Linked DNA regions of Piscinibacter sp. HJYY11. The protein of the gene in region 1 interacts with the protein of each later gene in a pairwise test. Links are inferred from orthologs where the notes say so. Each region holds a gene or a part of one and is shown on either strand. Other genes may lie near its edges.

Evidence for each region.
Region 2: the proteins of leuS (region 1) and ligA interact in binary tests that used the Escherichia coli proteins (3 or more experiments, as listed by UniProt). The link is inferred for Piscinibacter sp. HJYY11 from one-to-one orthologs.

Annotation. Positions count from the first base shown.
Region 1 is NZ_JAERQZ010000001.1:3,713,330-3,721,468, reverse strand. The notes cover bases 1,286-4,467. They hold leuS (leucine--tRNA ligase), read right to left. Parts: upstream 4,102-4,467; coding sequence 1,486-4,101; downstream 1,286-1,485. Other genes in these bases: JI745_RS17260 (FAD-linked oxidase C-terminal domain-containing protein), read right to left, coding at 4,204-4,467; lptE (LPS assembly lipoprotein LptE), read right to left, coding at 1,286-1,489. Also shown: holA (DNA polymerase III subunit delta), read right to left, coding at 1-981; more of lptE, read right to left, coding at 995-1,285; more of JI745_RS17260, read right to left, coding at 4,468-5,706; JI745_RS17255 (FIST N-terminal domain-containing protein), read right to left, coding at 5,703-6,929; JI745_RS17250 (PhaM family polyhydroxyalkanoate granule multifunctional regulatory protein), read right to left, coding at 6,932-7,576; JI745_RS17245 (TraB/GumN family protein), read right to left, coding at 7,669-8,139.
Region 2 is NZ_JAERQZ010000001.1:916,071-923,966, reverse strand. The notes cover bases 207-3,145. They hold ligA (NAD-dependent DNA ligase LigA), read left to right. Parts: upstream 207-609; coding sequence 610-2,682; downstream 2,683-3,145. Other genes in these bases: JI745_RS04160 (metal ABC transporter permease), read right to left, coding at 2,685-3,145; JI745_RS04170 (cell division protein FtsZ), read left to right, coding at 207-573. Also shown: more of JI745_RS04170, read left to right, coding at 1-206; more of JI745_RS04160, read right to left, coding at 3,146-3,440; JI745_RS04155 (metal ABC transporter solute-binding protein, Zn/Mn family), read right to left, coding at 3,437-4,333; JI745_RS04150 (TonB-dependent receptor), read right to left, coding at 4,344-5,603; JI745_RS04145 (hypothetical protein), read right to left, coding at 5,700-5,975; JI745_RS04140 (tannase/feruloyl esterase family alpha/beta hydrolase), read left to right, coding at 6,138-7,640; def (peptide deformylase), read left to right, coding at 7,655-7,896. UniProt on the Escherichia coli protein: DNA ligase that catalyzes the formation of phosphodiester linkages between 5'-phosphoryl and 3'-hydroxyl groups in double-stranded DNA using NAD as a coenzyme and as the energy source for the reaction.

The DNA.
Region 1 (8,139 bases):
CGGCCAGTCGGGGTGCTTGAGGCCCTTGGCAAGACCGTCGCAGATCTGCGCGGCTTCGACCAGCTGGGCGAGCGCGTTGTCGGTGAGCAGCGGCACGGCGCGCTCGAAGAGGCGCTCCTTTGCGCCCCACACCCGCGCCTCGCGCAGCGCCATCGGCAAGGGCTTGCCATGGTTCATCGCATCACGCACACGCTTGAGCGAGAGGATGTCGTTGGCGAGCGTCCAGTGCACGAGCACCGCGGCCTCGCCTTCGGCCTGCAGGCCGTCGAGCATGCGCAGCGCACGCGTGGCCTGGCCGGCGAGCACCGCCTCGCCGAGCTTGAAGACGTCGTAGCGCGCCACGTTGAGCACCGCCGCTTCGATCTGCTCGAAACTCAGTTCACCCGCGGGGTAGAGCAGCGCAAGCTTCTGAATTTCCTGGTGGGCCGCGAGCAGGTTGCCTTCCACGCGGTCGGAGAAAAAGGCCAGCGCCTGCTGCCCCGCCTCACCGCCCTGCACCCGCTGGCCCTGCGCGGCCAGGCGCTGCGCGATCCACGCCGGCAAGGCCTTGCGCTCGATCGCGAACACCGGCACCGTCACGCCCGCGCCGTCGAGCGCGGTGAACCAGGCGCTGCTCTGCTGCGTGCGGTCGAGCTTGGGCAAGGTGACGATGGTGACCACGTCGTCGCTCAGCGTCTCGCAGTAGCGCTGCAGGGCCTCGGAGCCGTCCTTGCCGGGCTTGCCGGACGGAATGCGGATCTCGATCAGCTGCTTGTCGGCAAACAGGCTCATCGCCTGCGAGGCGCCCAGCAGGCCGCTCCAGTCGAAATGCGCGCCGGCGACGGTGTGCACCTGGCGCTCGGTGTGGCCGGCGGCGCGCGCCGCGGCGCGGATGGCGTCGGTCGCCTCCTGTGCCAGCAGCGGCTCGTCGCCGTAGACGACGTAGAGCGGGCGCAGCCCTTTGGCGAGATGGGGGGCGAGCTGGTCGGCGCGTACCTGCATGAATCGTGATTCTCTACAACGAACGCACGGCTGCCAACCGGCGCAACACCTGGTTCGCGATGTCGCTCTGCATCGCGCGGTAGAGCATCTCTTCTTCCTGCTCCTTGCCCAAGGCATCGCGCTCGTTGTAGGTCATGTCGCGCGTCAGCGCGATCGCGGTCGACGGGATCAGCTCCTTGCCGGCGAGCGTGTGCAGGCGGAACTGCAGATGCAGGCGCAGCTGGATCTCGCGCACCTCGCCTGCCGCCGTCGTGACCACCACGCCCTTGCCGCGCTTGTCGGTCTGGCCGTCGAAGACGACCTCGGCCTGCGCCGGCACCTCGACCACGCGGGTGGTGGTGGTCGACGCGATCTGGCGGCGCAGCTCTTCGGCCAGCGGCGAGTGCGGCTTGAAACCGGAGAGGTAGATGGTCTTGAAGCGCAGCTCGGGTGCGCGGCGCAGCTGGAAGCCGCAGCCGGCGGACAGGGCCGCCAGCCCGAGGACGAACGAACGTCGGGGATTGATCACCCCACCACCACGTTCACCAGGCGGCCCGGCACGATGATGATCTTCTTCGGCGCCTTGCCTTCTGCGAACTTGATGAAGTCCGGGCTCGCCAGCGCCGCCGCTTCGATCGCCGCCTTGTCGGCCGTCGCCGGCACCTTGATGGCGCCACGCAGCTTGCCGTTGACCTGCAGCATCAGCTCGATCTCGTCCTGCACCAAGGCACCTTCGTCGACCTGCGGCCAGGGTGCATCGAGCAGGTCGCCGTGCACGGTGGCGTAGCCGAGGTCCTGCCACAGCTGCCAGGTGATGTGCGGGCAGGCCGGGTACAGCGCACGCAGCAGGATGCCGAAGGCCTCTCGGATCACCGCGGGTGCACCGACCTTGAAGCCTTCGAGCGCGTTGAGCAGCTTCATCGCACCGGAGACCACGGTGTTGTACTGCATGCGCTCGTAGTCGTAGGTGATCTGCTTGAGCACCGTGTGCACCTCGCGGCGCAGCGCCTTCGCCTCGGCACCGTCGCCGCCGGTCGTGTCGCCGGTGGCGCGCAGGGCCTCGGCGTTCTTCGCGGCGTAGTTCCACACACGGCGCAGGAAGCGGTGCGCGCCGTCGACGCCGGCGTCGTTCCACTCCAGCGTCTGCTCCGGCGGCGAGGCGAACATCACGAAGAGGCGCGCGGTGTCGGCGCCGTAGCGCTCGATCAGGTCCTGCGGGTCGACGCCGTTGTTCTTGGACTTGGACATGGTCGTCCAGCCCTCGTAGGTCACCGGCTTGCCGTCGGCCTTGAGCGTGGCCGAGAGCACGTGCGCGTGTTCGTCGCGCACGATGTCGAGCTCGTGGGCCCAGAAGTACTCTTTGCCGCCGTCGGTGCGCGAGAAGGCTTCGTTGAGCACCATGCCTTGGGTCAGCAGCTTGGTGAAGGGCTCGTCGACCTTCACCAGGCCCAGGTCGCGCATGACCTTGGTCCAGAAGCGGGCGTACAGCAGGTGCAGGATCGCGTGCTCGATGCCGCCGATGTACTGGTCCATCGGCATCCAGTACTGCGTGCCGGCGCCGACCATCGCCTTGTCGTTCTTCGCGTCGCAGTAGCGCATGAAGTACCACGAGCTGTCGACGAAGGTGTCCATCGTGTCGGTCTCGCGGCGTGCAGGCTTGCCGCAGACCGGGCACTTGCAGGCCAGGAAGGCTTCGTTCTTGTTCAGCGGGTTGCCGCTGCCGTCGGGCACCACGTCTTCGGGCAGCACGACCGGCAGGTCGCGCTCGGGCACCGGCACCGGGCCGTGCTCGTCGCAGTGGATGATGGGGATGGGGGTGCCCCAGTAGCGCTGGCGGCTGATGCCCCAGTCGCGCAGGCGCCAGGTGGTCTTCTTCTCGCCCAGGCCCTTGGCGGCCAGCGCCTTGGCCACGGCATTGACCGCATCCTGGTACTTGAGGCCGCTGAAGTTGTCGGAGTTGATGGTCACGCCGCGCTGCTTGTCGGCGTACCAGTCCTGCCAGTGGTCGTAGCTGTAGTGCTCGCCGTCCACGTGCACGACTTCGAGGATATCGATGCCGTACTTCTTGGCGAAGGCGAAGTCGCGCTCGTCGTGCGCCGGCACGCCCATCACCGCGCCGTCGCCGTAGCTCATCAGCACGTAGTTGCCGACCCACACCGGCACCGCTTCGCCAGTGATCGGGTGCGAGACATGCAAGCCGGTGGGCACGCCCTTCTTCTCTTGCGTCGCGAGCTCGGCTTCGGTCGTGCCGCCGGTCTTGCACTCTTCGATGAAGGCGGCGACCGCCGGGTTGGCACGGGCCGCGTGCGCGGCCAGCGGGTGCTCGGGCGCCACGGCAGCGAAGGTCACGCCCATGATGGTGTCGGCACGCGTGGTGAAGACGTAGAGCTTGCCGTCCTGGATCAGCTTGCCGTCAGGGCCGGCAATGCTGTGCGTGAAGGCGAAGCGCACACCTTCGCTCTTGCCGATCCAGTTCTCCTGCATCAGCTTCACGCGCTCGGGCCAGCCCGGGAGCTTGTGCGTCACATGCTCCAGCAACTCCTCGGCGTACTTGGTGATGTTGAGGTAGTAGCCGGGGATCTCGCGCTTCTCGACCGGCGCGCCGGAGCGCCAGCCCTTGCCATCGATCACCTGCTCGTTGGCGAGCACGGTCTGGTCGACCGGGTCCCAGTTCACCACCTGCGTGCGGCGCTCGGCGATGCCGGCCTTCAGCATCTTGAGGAACAGCCACTGGTTCCAGCGGTAGTAGTCGGGCGAGCAGGTCGCGACCTCGCGGCTCCAGTCGATGGCCAGGCCCATCGCCTGCATCTGGCCCTTCATGTAGGCGATGTTGTCGTAGGTCCACTTGGCCGGCGGCACCTTGTTCTTGATGGCGGCGTTTTCGGCCGGCAGGCCGAAGGCGTCCCAGCCCATGGGCATCAGCACGTTCATGCCCTTCATGCGCAACTGGCGCGTGAGCATGTCGTTGATGGTGTAGTTGCGCACATGGCCCATGTGCAGCTTGCCGCTCGGGTAGGGCAGCATCGAGCAGGCGTAGAACTTCTGCTTGCTCGCGTCTTCGGTCACGCGGTAGGCATCGGCGGCTTTCCAGGCGGCCTGGGCGGCACGCTCGATCTCGGTGGGCTTGAAGTCGGGGTTCATGGGCTCGGCTCGTTGGCTCGCTCTTCGGACAGACGCACGAACGCCCGCCTCCTTGGGGGACGGAATTATAGGAAGGGGCCCCGGCATGAGCCGGGTAGGTGCTTAAAAGCGCGGCAGGTCGGCGAAGGGCAGGAGCCCTTTCTTGACGTGCATCTTTCCGTACTCGGCACAACGGTGCAGCGTGGGGATGACCTTGCCAGGGTTCAGGAGCCCCGCCGGGTCGAAGGCGTGCTTCACGCCAAACATCTGCGCCCGCTCGGCCGAGGAGAACTGCACGCACATCGACGCGAGCTTCTCGACGCCCACGCCGTGCTCGCCGGTCACCGTGCCGCCCATCGCCACGCTGGTCTCCAGGATATCGGCGCCGAAGAGCTCGCAGCGGCGCAGCTGGTCGGGGTCGTTGGCATCGAAGAGGATGAGCGGGTGCAGGTTGCCGTCGCCCGCGTGGAAGACGTTGACGCAGCGGAGCTGGTACTTCTTCTCCATCTCGGCGATGGCGATGAGGATGTCGGCCAAGCGCTTGCGCGGGATGGTCGAGTCCATGCACATGTAGTCGGGGCTGATGCGGCCGCTGGCGGGGAAGGCATTTTTCCGGCCGCTCCAGAAGCGCAGGCGCTGGGTCTCGTCGCGGCTCACTTCCATGCGGGTGGCGCCACTTTCGATCAGCACGTCCTGCATGCGGCCGATCTCCTCGGCCACCTCTTCGGGCGTACCGTCGCTCTCGCAGAGCAGGATGGCGGCAGCGTCGACGTCGTAGCCGGCGTGCACGAAGTCTTCGACGGCGGCGATCATCGGCTTGTCCATCATCTCGAGGCCGGCCGGGATGATGCCGGCCGCGATGATGGCCGCCACCGCATCACCGGCGCGGCGGATGTCGTCGAAGCTCGCCATGATGCAGCGCGCGAGGCGCGGCTTGGGCACGAGCTTGACCGTCGCCTCGGTCACCACGGCCAGCATGCCTTCGCTGCCGACCATCACCGCCATCAAGTCCAGGCCTGGCACGTCGAAGGCCTCGGAACCGAACTCGACCGGCTCGCCTTCCATCGTGAAGCCGCGCACCCGCAGCACGTTGTGCACCGTGAGGCCGTACTTCAGGCAGTGCACGCCGCCGGAGTTCTCGGCCACGTTGCCGCCGATGGTGCAGGCGATCTGGCTGCTTGGGTCAGGCGCGTAGTACAGGCCATGCGGCGCGGCCGCCTCGCTGATCGCGAGGTTGCGCACGCCGCACTGCACGACGGCCGTGCGCGACAGCGGGTCGACCTTCAGGATGCGGTTGAACTTGGCAAGGCTCAGCGTCACGCCCATGCGGTGCGGCATCGCACCCCCCGACAGGCCGGTGCCGGCCCCGCGGGCGACCACCGGCACCTGCAGGCGGTGGCAGGTGCGCAGCACGGCGGCGACCTGCTCCTCCGTCTCGGGCAGGGCCACGGCCAGCGGCTGTTCGCGGTAGGCGGTGAGGCCGTCGCATTCGTAGGGCACGGTGTCTTCGGTGTGCCACAGCAGCGCATGCGGCGGCAGCGCGGCGGCAAGCTCGGACACGACCTGGGCGCGTCGCGCCACCCGTTCGTTCTGCGCGGACTGCGAAGGGGAAACGTTGGTGTTCATGTGGCGGGGAAGACGGTCAACACGCCGGTGTAGCCAAAGAGATGCCGGCGTGCGATCTCGCCGGACGCGAAGAAGCCGACCAGCGGCACGTCACCCAGCGCGCGCTGGATGATCGCAAGCTCCGCCGAGGGCGCCCCGAAGTGCGGCCCGCCGCGGCCCAGGCAGCTCACGTAGATGGCGCCGGCCATGCGCCGCGCCGGGTGCGGGGCGTGGTCGGCCTGCGCGCCCTGCAGCGCGAGCGCGGCCTCGACCGTGAGCGTCTCCGGCTCCAGCTCTTCGCGGATCTCGGCGCAGATGCGCACCAGGTCGCGCCGTGCGGCTTCGGTGTCGCGCCGGCACCAGGCGAGCTGCTGGCCTGCCTCGACGTCGTCGGCCAGCGCCACGGCGCCCCGCCCGGGGTCGATGCCGACGATGTGGCGCACGCGGGTGTCGACGCCGAACTGGCCCGGGCGGGCCAGTGCGTCGTCGCGCGCGTCGTTGAGGCCCGCGAGCGTTTCACGGATGCGCGGCAGCGCCTCTCGCGGCTCGCGGTCGCTCACGCCCAGGTCGCGCAGCAGGCAGTCGAGCGCCGGTTCGCCGTCGAGTTCGGCCACCACGTTGCGCTCGGCGCGGGTGACGCGGCGCACCGGCCCGACGGGCTGGCAACCCTGGGTGACGCGCGAAACCACCGCCACCTCGGGCGCGAAGGCCACGCCGGAGAGCCCGCCTTCGAACACGGCATCGGCCACGTGCAGCGGCTGGTTGCGCGCCGACACCAGGCCGCCGAAGAGGTAGCCGGTGCGGGTGACGTCGCTCAGGTCGCCGAGCAGCTCCTCCAGCGACTCGGTGCGACCATCGGCGTGCACCTGCGCCATCGCCGGCACGAAACCGACAGGCGCGTGGCTCAGGGGCTTGCGTCCCGAGAAGAGACAGAACTGGTCACGCGGCAGGTCGGTGAGCATCAGCGTGACGGCCGGCTCGTCGAAGTATTCGACGCCGTTGGCCGACACCCCCACGCCCACGCCGCCCACCCACGACACACCGGGCCAGCGCTGCTGCAGCTCGGACAGCAGGGCCTGCGCCTGGGGCGCGTAGTGGTCGCTGAAATACACCCAGCCGAGCGTCGGTTGACGGATGTGCTGGCCCGCCGCATCGCGGCGCTGCGCCTCGATCTGCGCCGCGGCGAGGGCCACGGCCATGCGCCAGTCGGGGTGCGTCGCGTGCGCGTGGGCGAAGAGTTTCATGGTCAGGCTTTCGGTGCGGCCCGCTTGCGCGCCGCGCTCGCGGCCTTGCGCACCACCTTGCCCGGCGTCGACGCGGCCGCCTTGATCGTCTGGCCGGCCGCATCGACCGACTGCTTGAGCATCGCGCCGGCGAGATTCTTGGCGGCGTCGGTCGCGCTGTCTTTCATCGCGGTGGTCGCCAGTTCGGTGAACTGCTTGGTGAGCGCGCCCCACCATTGCATCGGGTCGACGGCCTGCGGCTGCGACGCCGGCGCCGCGGCCGGCTTGCCGCGCGAGCCGCCCTTGGTCTTGGTCGCGGCTTTTGCCGCCGGGGCTGCAGCGGCGGGGGCCGCGGCCACCGCCGTCGGCTTGATGGTGAGCGAATCGCGCAGGTCGTTCATCTGCACGTTCATGGTCTTGAGCGTGGTGAGCGTCATGCGTTGCACCTCGAGCGCCTGGATGGTGGCGCCGAGCATGCGGGCGTTCTGCTCGAGCCAGAACTGCACGGTGCGGAGCTCCTCGATGCGCTTTTCCAGCTCTTCAGGGTTGAGCGTGGGCGCGACCCACTGGCCGATGTTGGGCAGCGCAGACCCGGCGTTCTTGACCAGGCCTTGCAGGAAGTCGAAACCGGGGACGAGCTTGGTGAAGTTGGCGGCGGTGTCGGCCATGCTGTTGTCTCCTTGCTGGTGTCTCGTGAGCGTGCCAAGGCATTGTGCACTTGCCACACCGCCTGCACAGCCTCCGGACGAGGCATCCGCGTTCAGCGGTACAGCTCGACCGGCACCACCTCGTAGCCGCGCGCCGCCATCAAGGCCGGCAACCCCGTCGGGCCAAACATGTGCAGGCTGCCGACCGCGGCAAACACCGTCTTGCCGCTGGTGTGCAGGGCGTCGATGCGCTGCGCCATCGGGCCGTTGCGGTCGTCGAGCAGCGCCTTGAGCGACTCGCGCTCCTGCGGCGTGCGGGCGCATTCGCACCAGCTGCGGTAGCCCGACAGCTCGGCCGCACGGCCTTGCGCCCAGGCGTCGGCCACGCGCCGCAGCAACGGGCGCACACGGTCCCGCTCAAGGTCGCCCAGCATCTTGTCCATGTTCTCGCGCAACTCGGCGGCCGACTTGCTGCGCAGCACGTCGATCTGCAGTTCGGGCGTCTCCAGCGACACCAGCTCCTTGCCGGCGCTGCGCGCCAGGCGGGCCAGCGCCGGGTCGATGGCGTAGCTGGTCTCGAGCCC
Region 2 (7,896 bases), 2.8 Mb from region 1 along the record:
GAGTTCGTGCAGAAGATCCAGCCGATGGCCGACGCGATCGGGGCGATGGCCGACTTCCCCGACATGCTCGACGCCGCTTTGCGCGCCAAGGAGCTCGACACCTTCGCCAGCCAGCACGATGCGCAGCTCGCCGTGCACCTGCAGGCCCGCTCGGTCGCGTGGAGCGTGGGCTACATCCAGCAGCACGCCGCCCGCCATGGCTTCGTGCCCGGCATGGTGCCCGGCCGGCTGGTGATGCCGTCTAAGGAGGAGGGTGCCCCACCCATCCTCACATTGACCTTCGACGCGCAAGCCGCGCTCGCCGACGACCCCAACCAGGCCGCCGTGCGCGACGTGACCCTGAGCTTCGACGTGCCGCAGACCGAAGCCAAGGCGGAGCCCTTCATCGCCTGGCAGGCGAGCGCGCAGGCGCTGTCGCTCGGCATGGATGCGGCGATCGTCGATGACAACGGCCAGCCGCTGAGCCCTCAAGGTTTTGCGGCGATCGGGGCTGAGCTCGGGAAGCTGTACGAGGCGCTGGAAGCGCGCGACATCGCGGCTGGGTCGATGGTGGCACGCAGGCTCTTCAGCTGAACGAAAACGGCCCGACGGGGCCTAAACTGCGGCGCCATGCCGCAGACCCCAGATACCGCCCGACGTGCCGCCCAGCTGCGTGAGCAGCTCAACCACCACGCCCACCGCTACTACGTGCTCGACGATCCGGAGATCCCTGACGCCGAGTACGACAAGCTGTTCCAGGAGCTGCAGGCCATCGAGGCCGCGCACCCCGAGCTGCTGACGGCCGACTCGCCCACCCAGCGTGTCATCGGCCAGGTGCTGGACGGCCTGACGCCGGTGTTCCACACCGTGCCGATGCTGAGCATCCGCACCGAGACCGACACCGAATCGAGCGGCGCCGTGGCCTTCGATGCGCGTGTGCGGCGCGAGCTCAAGCTGACCGAGGCCGACCCGCCGGTCGAATACGCCGCCGAGTTGAAGTTCGATGGCCTCGCCATCAACCTGCGCTACGAACACGGCGTGCTGGTGCAGGCGGCCACGCGGGGCGATGGCGAGAAGGGCGAAGACGTCACGCACAACATCCGCACCATCGGGCAGATTCCGTTGCGGCTGAAGGGGGTCGACGTACCGGTGCTCGAAGTGCGCGGCGAGGTCTACATGAGCCGCGACCAGTTCGAGAAGCTCAACGAACGCCAGCGCGAGCTGATCGCCAAAGGCGCGAAGAACGAGAAGACCTTCGTCAACCCGCGCAACGCGGCAGCGGGCGCGGTGCGCCAACTCGACTCGGCCGCGGCAGCGAAAAAGCCGCTGAGCTTCTTTGCCTACGGACTCGGCGACGTGCAGGGCTGGGAGGTGCCGCCCACGCACAGCGAGATGCTCGACGCGCTGCAGCGCTTCGGCCTGCCGGTCAGCAATGAACGCGTGGTGGTGAAGGGCGCAGAGGGCCTAGTCGCCTTCCACCAGAAGATCCGCGAGAAGCGCGACAGCCTGCCCTTCGACATCGACGGCATCGTCTACAAGGTCAACTCGCGCGAGCTGCAGAAGCAGCTCGGCTTCGTGTCGCGCGAGCCGCGCTGGGCGGTGGCGCACAAGTACCCGGCGCAGGAGCAGATGACGCTCTTGCGCGACATCGACATCCAGGTGGGCCGCACCGGCAAGCTCACGCCGGTGGCGAAGCTGGAGCCGGTGTTCGTGGGCGGCACGACGGTCAGCAACGCCACGCTGCACAACGAGGACGAAGCGCGCCGCAAGGACGTGCGCATCGGCGACACGGTGATCGTGCGGCGTGCCGGCGACGTGATCCCCGAAGTCGTGGGCGTGGTGCTGGAGAAGCGGCCGGCCGATGTCGGCGAGCCGTTCGATCTCTACAAGCGCCTTGGTGGCAAGTGCCCCGTCTGCGGCAGCGACATCGCGCGTGAAGAGGGTGGTGCCGACTGGCGTTGCAGCGGCGGGCTTTTCTGCCCGGCGCAGCGCAAGCAGGCGATCCTGCATTTCGCGGGCCGGCGCGCGATGGACGTGGAGGGCCTGGGCGACAAGCTCGTGGACCAGCTCATCGAATCGGGCCTCATCCGCACCTTGCCCGAGCTCTACACGCTGGGGCTTGCGAAGCTCACCGCGCTCGAGCGCATGGGCGAGAAAAGCGCGCAGAACCTGCTGGCCGGCCTGGAGAAGAGCAAGAAGACCACGCTTGCGCGCTTTCTCTTTTCGCTCGGCATCCGCCAGGTCGGCGAGACGACGGCGAAGGACCTGGCCAAGCATTTCGGCAAGCTCGACCTCATCATGGACGCGACGGTCGAGCAGTTGCTCGAAGTGCCCGACGTCGGCCCGATCGTGGCCGAGAGCATCCACACCTTTTTCCGCCAGCCTCACAACCGCGAGGTGGTCGAGCGCCTGAAGGCCGTCGGCGTGGGCTGGGAAGAGAAGGAAGGCGCCGGCGACCTGAGCCCCAAGCCGCTGGCCGGCAAGGTCTTCGTGCTGACGGGCACGCTGCCCTCGCTCTCGCGCGACGAGGCCAAGGAGATGATCGAAGCCGCCGGCGGCAAGGTCTCGGGTTCGGTGTCGAAGAAGACGACCTATGTCGTCGCGGGCGAAGAGGCGGGCAGCAAGCTCGACAAGGCGCGCGAGCTCGGGGTGGACGTGATCGACGAAGCCACCTTGCGCGAGCTGCTGGCTTCAGCCGGCTGAAGTCACCCCACCGAGCGCCGCGGCGAGCTGGCGTGCGCGAGCACGGCCAGCACCGCGAGGCACCACACGATCAAGGCACCGCTCGGCAGGTCGAACACCGCCGACAGCACGAGCCCGAGCGCGTAGCCGCCAATGCCGATGGCATAGGCCAGCGGCAGGCGCCGCGCTTGCGCGTGCTGCCGCACTCCGAGGGCCGGCACGATCAGGCTGGCGAAGACCAGGTACACGCCCACCAGCTGCACCGACACCGTGACGGCCAGCGCGAACAGCAGGTAGAAGCCCAGCCGCGGCAGCCGCGCGTGCCAGCCGAACCACATGGCAAGGATCAGCGCGGTGAGCGCTGCCGGCACGGCGAGTTGGCCGAAGCCCACCCAGAGGATCTGCCCGGCGAGCAGGTCACGCAGGTGCTCGCCGCCGTGCGGGTTCTTCGCCAGCAGCAGGATGCCGGCGGTGGCGGCCAGCACGAAGAGCACGCCGATCTGCGCTTCCTGCACCTCGGGCCAGCGCCGCTCCGTCCACGTCAGCAGCAGGGCGCCGGCGATGGCCGAGCTTGCCGCCGCCGCCTGCATCTGCCAGCCGCCCGACGGCAGCTCGAGCAGGCCCGCCACGATCACACCGAGGGCCGCGATCTGTGCGATCGCAAGGTCGATGAACACGATGCCGCGCTGGAGCACCTGAGCGCCCATCGGCACGTGCGTGGCGAGCACCAGCAGGCCCGCCACGAACGGCGCGAGCAGGATGGCGAGGTCGTGGTTCATCGCGTCGCCGCGAGCAGCAGCGAGAGCGTGCTGTCGAAGAGGCCGACGAGGTCCTTCGCCTGCTCGTTGCCGCCCACCGTGAACGGCAACGCCACGGCCGGGATGCGCGCCTGCTCCGACAGCCACTGCGACGCCCGTGGGTCCTGGTAGGCCGCGCGCACCACGAGCCGTGCCGGCTGCTTCGCGAGCTGCGCCTTCAGTGCCCCGAGGTGGCCCGCGCTCGGCTCGAGTCCGGGTTTGGGTTCCAGCGTGCCGACTTCGCGCATGCCCAGCCAGTGCCACAGGTAGCTCATGTTCTTGTGGTGCACGACCACAGGAAGCCCCTTGAGCGGCGCGGCCTGCTGCTCCCACCGGCGCAGCGCCTCGGCCCAGCGTGCGGCAAAGGCGACTTGTCGCTCCTGGTAGACACGTGCGTTGGCGGCATCGAGCTGCGCCAGTCGCTCGGCCAGGGCCTTGGCCACGAGTGCGATGTTGCGCGGGTCGAGCTGGATGTGCGGGTTGCCGGCGGCATGCACGTCACCGTCGCTGCGGTCCAGGCGCGCCGGCACGTCGAGCGCAGCGACGTACCGGCCCGCCTCGAAGTGGCCCGGCGCACCCGGTGCCACCTTCGCATTGCCCGACTGCTGCAGCAGCACCGGCAGCCAGCCCACCTCGAGCTCCATGCCGGTGCAGACGAGCAGGTCGGCGTTGCGCACCCGGGCGATGAGGCTCGGACGGGCCTCGATGCGATGCGGGTCCTGCAAGGCCGTGGTGGCCGACGAGACCTCCAGCTTGTCGCCGCCGAGCTCGGTGGCGAGTGCTGCCCACTCCGGCTCGCAGGCGACGACCTTGAGGGCCGCCTGCGCGTGCAGGCCGACGCCCAGCAAGGCCGCGCACAAGAGATGTCGAAGCATCGAGGTCTCCTCAGAACGTGTGAGCACCATGGGCGCCGAGGCTCATGATGTACTGCAGGAAGACCTGGCGGTCGGTCCCGTCGCCTCGGCTGCGGTCGGCGGCGAACTGCAGGCGCACGCGGCTGAACTCCGAGGGGGCGTAGTCGAGCATCACGGTGCTGCGCTCTGGCGTGGCCTTGGCAAGCGACGGGAAGTCGGCCGCGGTGAGCGTGCCGTTGTCGACCAGGCCGATGCGCGCGGTGCCCGAGTCGAGCCGGTCATAGCGTGCGCCCGCGCGCCAGCGGGGCATGAACTGGTAGACCGCCTGCGCGTACCAGCCGCTTTGCCGGCTGCGGTAGCTGTCGCTGAACGGGCCGCCCACGGCCGAGTCGTTGTCGAAGCTCAGGTCGCCGCTCTCGCGACGCTGGAAATACTCGGCCTGGACCTTCAGGTTGCGCTGGGTCGCGTTGCCCTGCGGCGCCCACTTGTAGACGGCATCGAGCACCCAGGTCGTGCTGCGGCCGGTGAAGCTGTTGACGATGGCCGTGCCGCCGGCATCGGTGTCTTCGAAGGCCCGGTCGGTCGCGCGATGGCGCAGCCATGACACGCCTGCGCGCCAGCTCGAGCTCGCGCCGAGGTCATCGCCCAGGTGCGCGGTGAGCGCGAAGACGCCGGCGCCGTTGCGCGAGGTGTCGCTGCCGGGGAAGCTGCGGCCCGCGCCGACCTCGGCGCCCAGCTCGATGAAACGGTCGGTCGGGGCGAGCCAGCGCAGTTGCAGGCCGTCGTTCTTGAAGGCGCCGCCGAAGAAGGCCTGGTAGGCCAGCGGTGCATCGGCGAAGTCCCAGGCGTGGGCATGCTGGCCGTTCAGGTAGCCGATGGACGACAGGAAGCGGCCGCCTTTGAGCGTGGCGCCGTTGAAGAGGCCGGTGCGTTCGAACCAGGCCTCTTCCACCTCGACCTCGTTCTCGGGCGTCACGGCGGCGGTGAAGCGGCCGTTGAAGGTGGGGTCGATGGCAGCGGTGAGGGTGAGCTCCGATTCGCCGAGCTGGAAGCTGCGCCCGCCGGGGCCGATCTCGCCGCCGCTCGGGATGAAGCCCTGGAAGCGGTAGGTCTCGGGGTCGCGCGAAAGCCTGGCGTAGGTGCCGTTGAGGATGAGCGAGATGGCCGGGTTGAACGAAGACGACGGCGTGGAGGCCGGGGTGGCTGGCGGGGTGGCTTGTTGGGCGGAGACGAACGAGGGAAGGGACGCGGCCAGGCAGGCGCCTGCAACCGCAAAGCGGAAAGCGAACATGAGAACGAAGTCCTGTGTCTGAAGAATGGAAGGCCCCCACCGCTGCAGAAGGCCGCGGTGGTGCGGTGACTTGCAGTGCGCAAGCCGGGGCTCAGGTCACAGGAAGACGGGCGGGGCGCGGGCCTGGAAGTGCGCCGGCGGGCGCTGGGCCGCGGAGGCGATGGCGGTGACGCCCGGCAGCACCGCCTCGGCGGCCATGACGGCCCATCCGTGCTGGCTGGCCAGCGCCTGCCCGAGGTGGGCGAGGGTGAGGCAGACCTCGCAGGCCTTGTCGGGCGCTTGCTGGCGATCGTCGCCGCCGGCCTGGTGCACGTCGGCGGAGCCGTGGTGCGAGAGCGCGTGCAGGTACGAGAGCTGGGGCGCAGCCACCAAGGCCAGCGCCAGCCACAAGACTCGCCATGAACGCAGGAAGGATCTCAAGGTACAGCCAGTTGCAAACCCGGCTGCATTTTCTGGCGGGCCGGCAGGGGGCGAAAGCTAACACAGCCGCAGAATGTCGCAAAGCCATGCGGTCAAGCATCCAGGGAGGACGCCATGCATCAGACCCAGCACCCCATTCGATGGGCGACCCTCACGCTGCTGGCCCTCGGGCTGGCGGCCTGCGGCGGCGGCGAGAGCTCTGCCGCCGCGAACCCGTGCACCAGCCTCGCCGGGCAGACGGTGGCCGGCGCCGCCATCAGCCGCGCGACGGTCGTGCCGGCCAACGGCGGCATCGGCGAGTACTGCCGTGTCGAAGGCTCGGTGCGGCCGGGCTTCCTGTTCGAAGTCCACCTGCCCACGCAATGGAACAACAAGCTGGTGCAGAACGGCGGTGGCGGCTGGGACGGCGTGCTGCAGCTCGTGCCGCAGGCCTCGATCTCTTCGTACGTGCGCGTTGCCTCCAACGGCGGGCATGTGGGTGACCCGCTCGATGCGTCCTGGGCACTCAACAACACGCAGGCGAAGAACGACTTCGGCTACCTCTCGGCCCACACGACCCTCGGTGTGGCCAAGGAGCTGGTGCGGCGCCGCTACGGCCGCGATGCGCAGCGCCATTACTTCCAGGGCTGCTCCAACGGCGGGCGCGAGGCGCTGATCGCGGCCAGTCGCTACCCCGCCGACTACGACGGCATCCTCGCGATCATGCCGGCCGTGAGCTTCACCGAGCTCTTCCAGGCCTTCATCCGCAATGCGCAGGCCTACAGCGCGCCAGGAGCGGCGATCAACTCGAACAAGGCCCGCGCCATCGCCACCGCGGCGGTCAACCAGTGCGACTTGAACGACGGGCTGCGAGACGGCCTGGTCGGTCAGCCCTGGGCCTGCAACTTCGACCCGGGCTCGCTGCAATGCACCGGCGCCGACAACGACAGCTGCCTCACCGCCCCGCAGGTGGCGGCCGCGCGCACCATCTACTCCGAGTACCGCTTGCCCAACGGCACGCTGGTCTACCCCGGCTGGAGCCCGGGTGGTGAAGACATCGGCTGGCCGGGCTGGATCGGCAACCCGCCCAACCAGCCGCTGGCCAACCAGTTCATCTTCGCCGACGGCCTGGTGCGCTACTGGCTGGCCAACGACCCGAGCTACAACACGCTCGCCAACTTCTCGCCGGCCAACTTCCAGCCACAGCTCGCCGCGGCCGCGGCCACGCTGGACGCATCGCCCAACCTCACCACCTTCTTCGCCCAGGGGCGCAAGCTGGTGCTGGTGCATGGCACGCACGACTGGGCCATCAGCTACAAGGGCTCGGTGAAGTACTTCGTGGAGGCCGGCGTCATGTCGGGTGGCGACGCAGTGCGCGACGCCAACATGGAACTCTTCCTGCTGCCCGGGGTGCAGCATTGCGGCGGCGGCGTGGGGCCTTTCTTCGTCGATTATTTCGATGCCACGGTGCAGTGGGTCGAGACGAATTCCCGGCCCTCGTCGCGCAGCCTGGTGGTCTTCGGCCCCGATGCGAACGGGCAGCTGAGGACGCGCCCCTTGTGCCGCTTCCCCACCTTCGCACGCTACGTTGCCGGCAACGAGGCATTGGCCTCGAGCTTCACCTGCTCGCTCTCCTGAACCAGAATGCCGGCATGGCCATACGAGACATCCTGAAGATGGGCGACCCGCGCCTGCTGCGCGTCGCCAAGCCGGTGCAGCAGTTCGACACCCCCGAGCTGCATGCGCTGATCGCCGACATGTTCGACACCATGCATGCCGCCAACGGGGCCGGGCTGGCGGCGCCGCAGATCGGCGTGGACCTGGCGCTCGTGATCTTCGGCTTCAAGAAGAACGAGCGTTACCCCGACGCGCCGCCGGTGCCCGAGACGGTGCT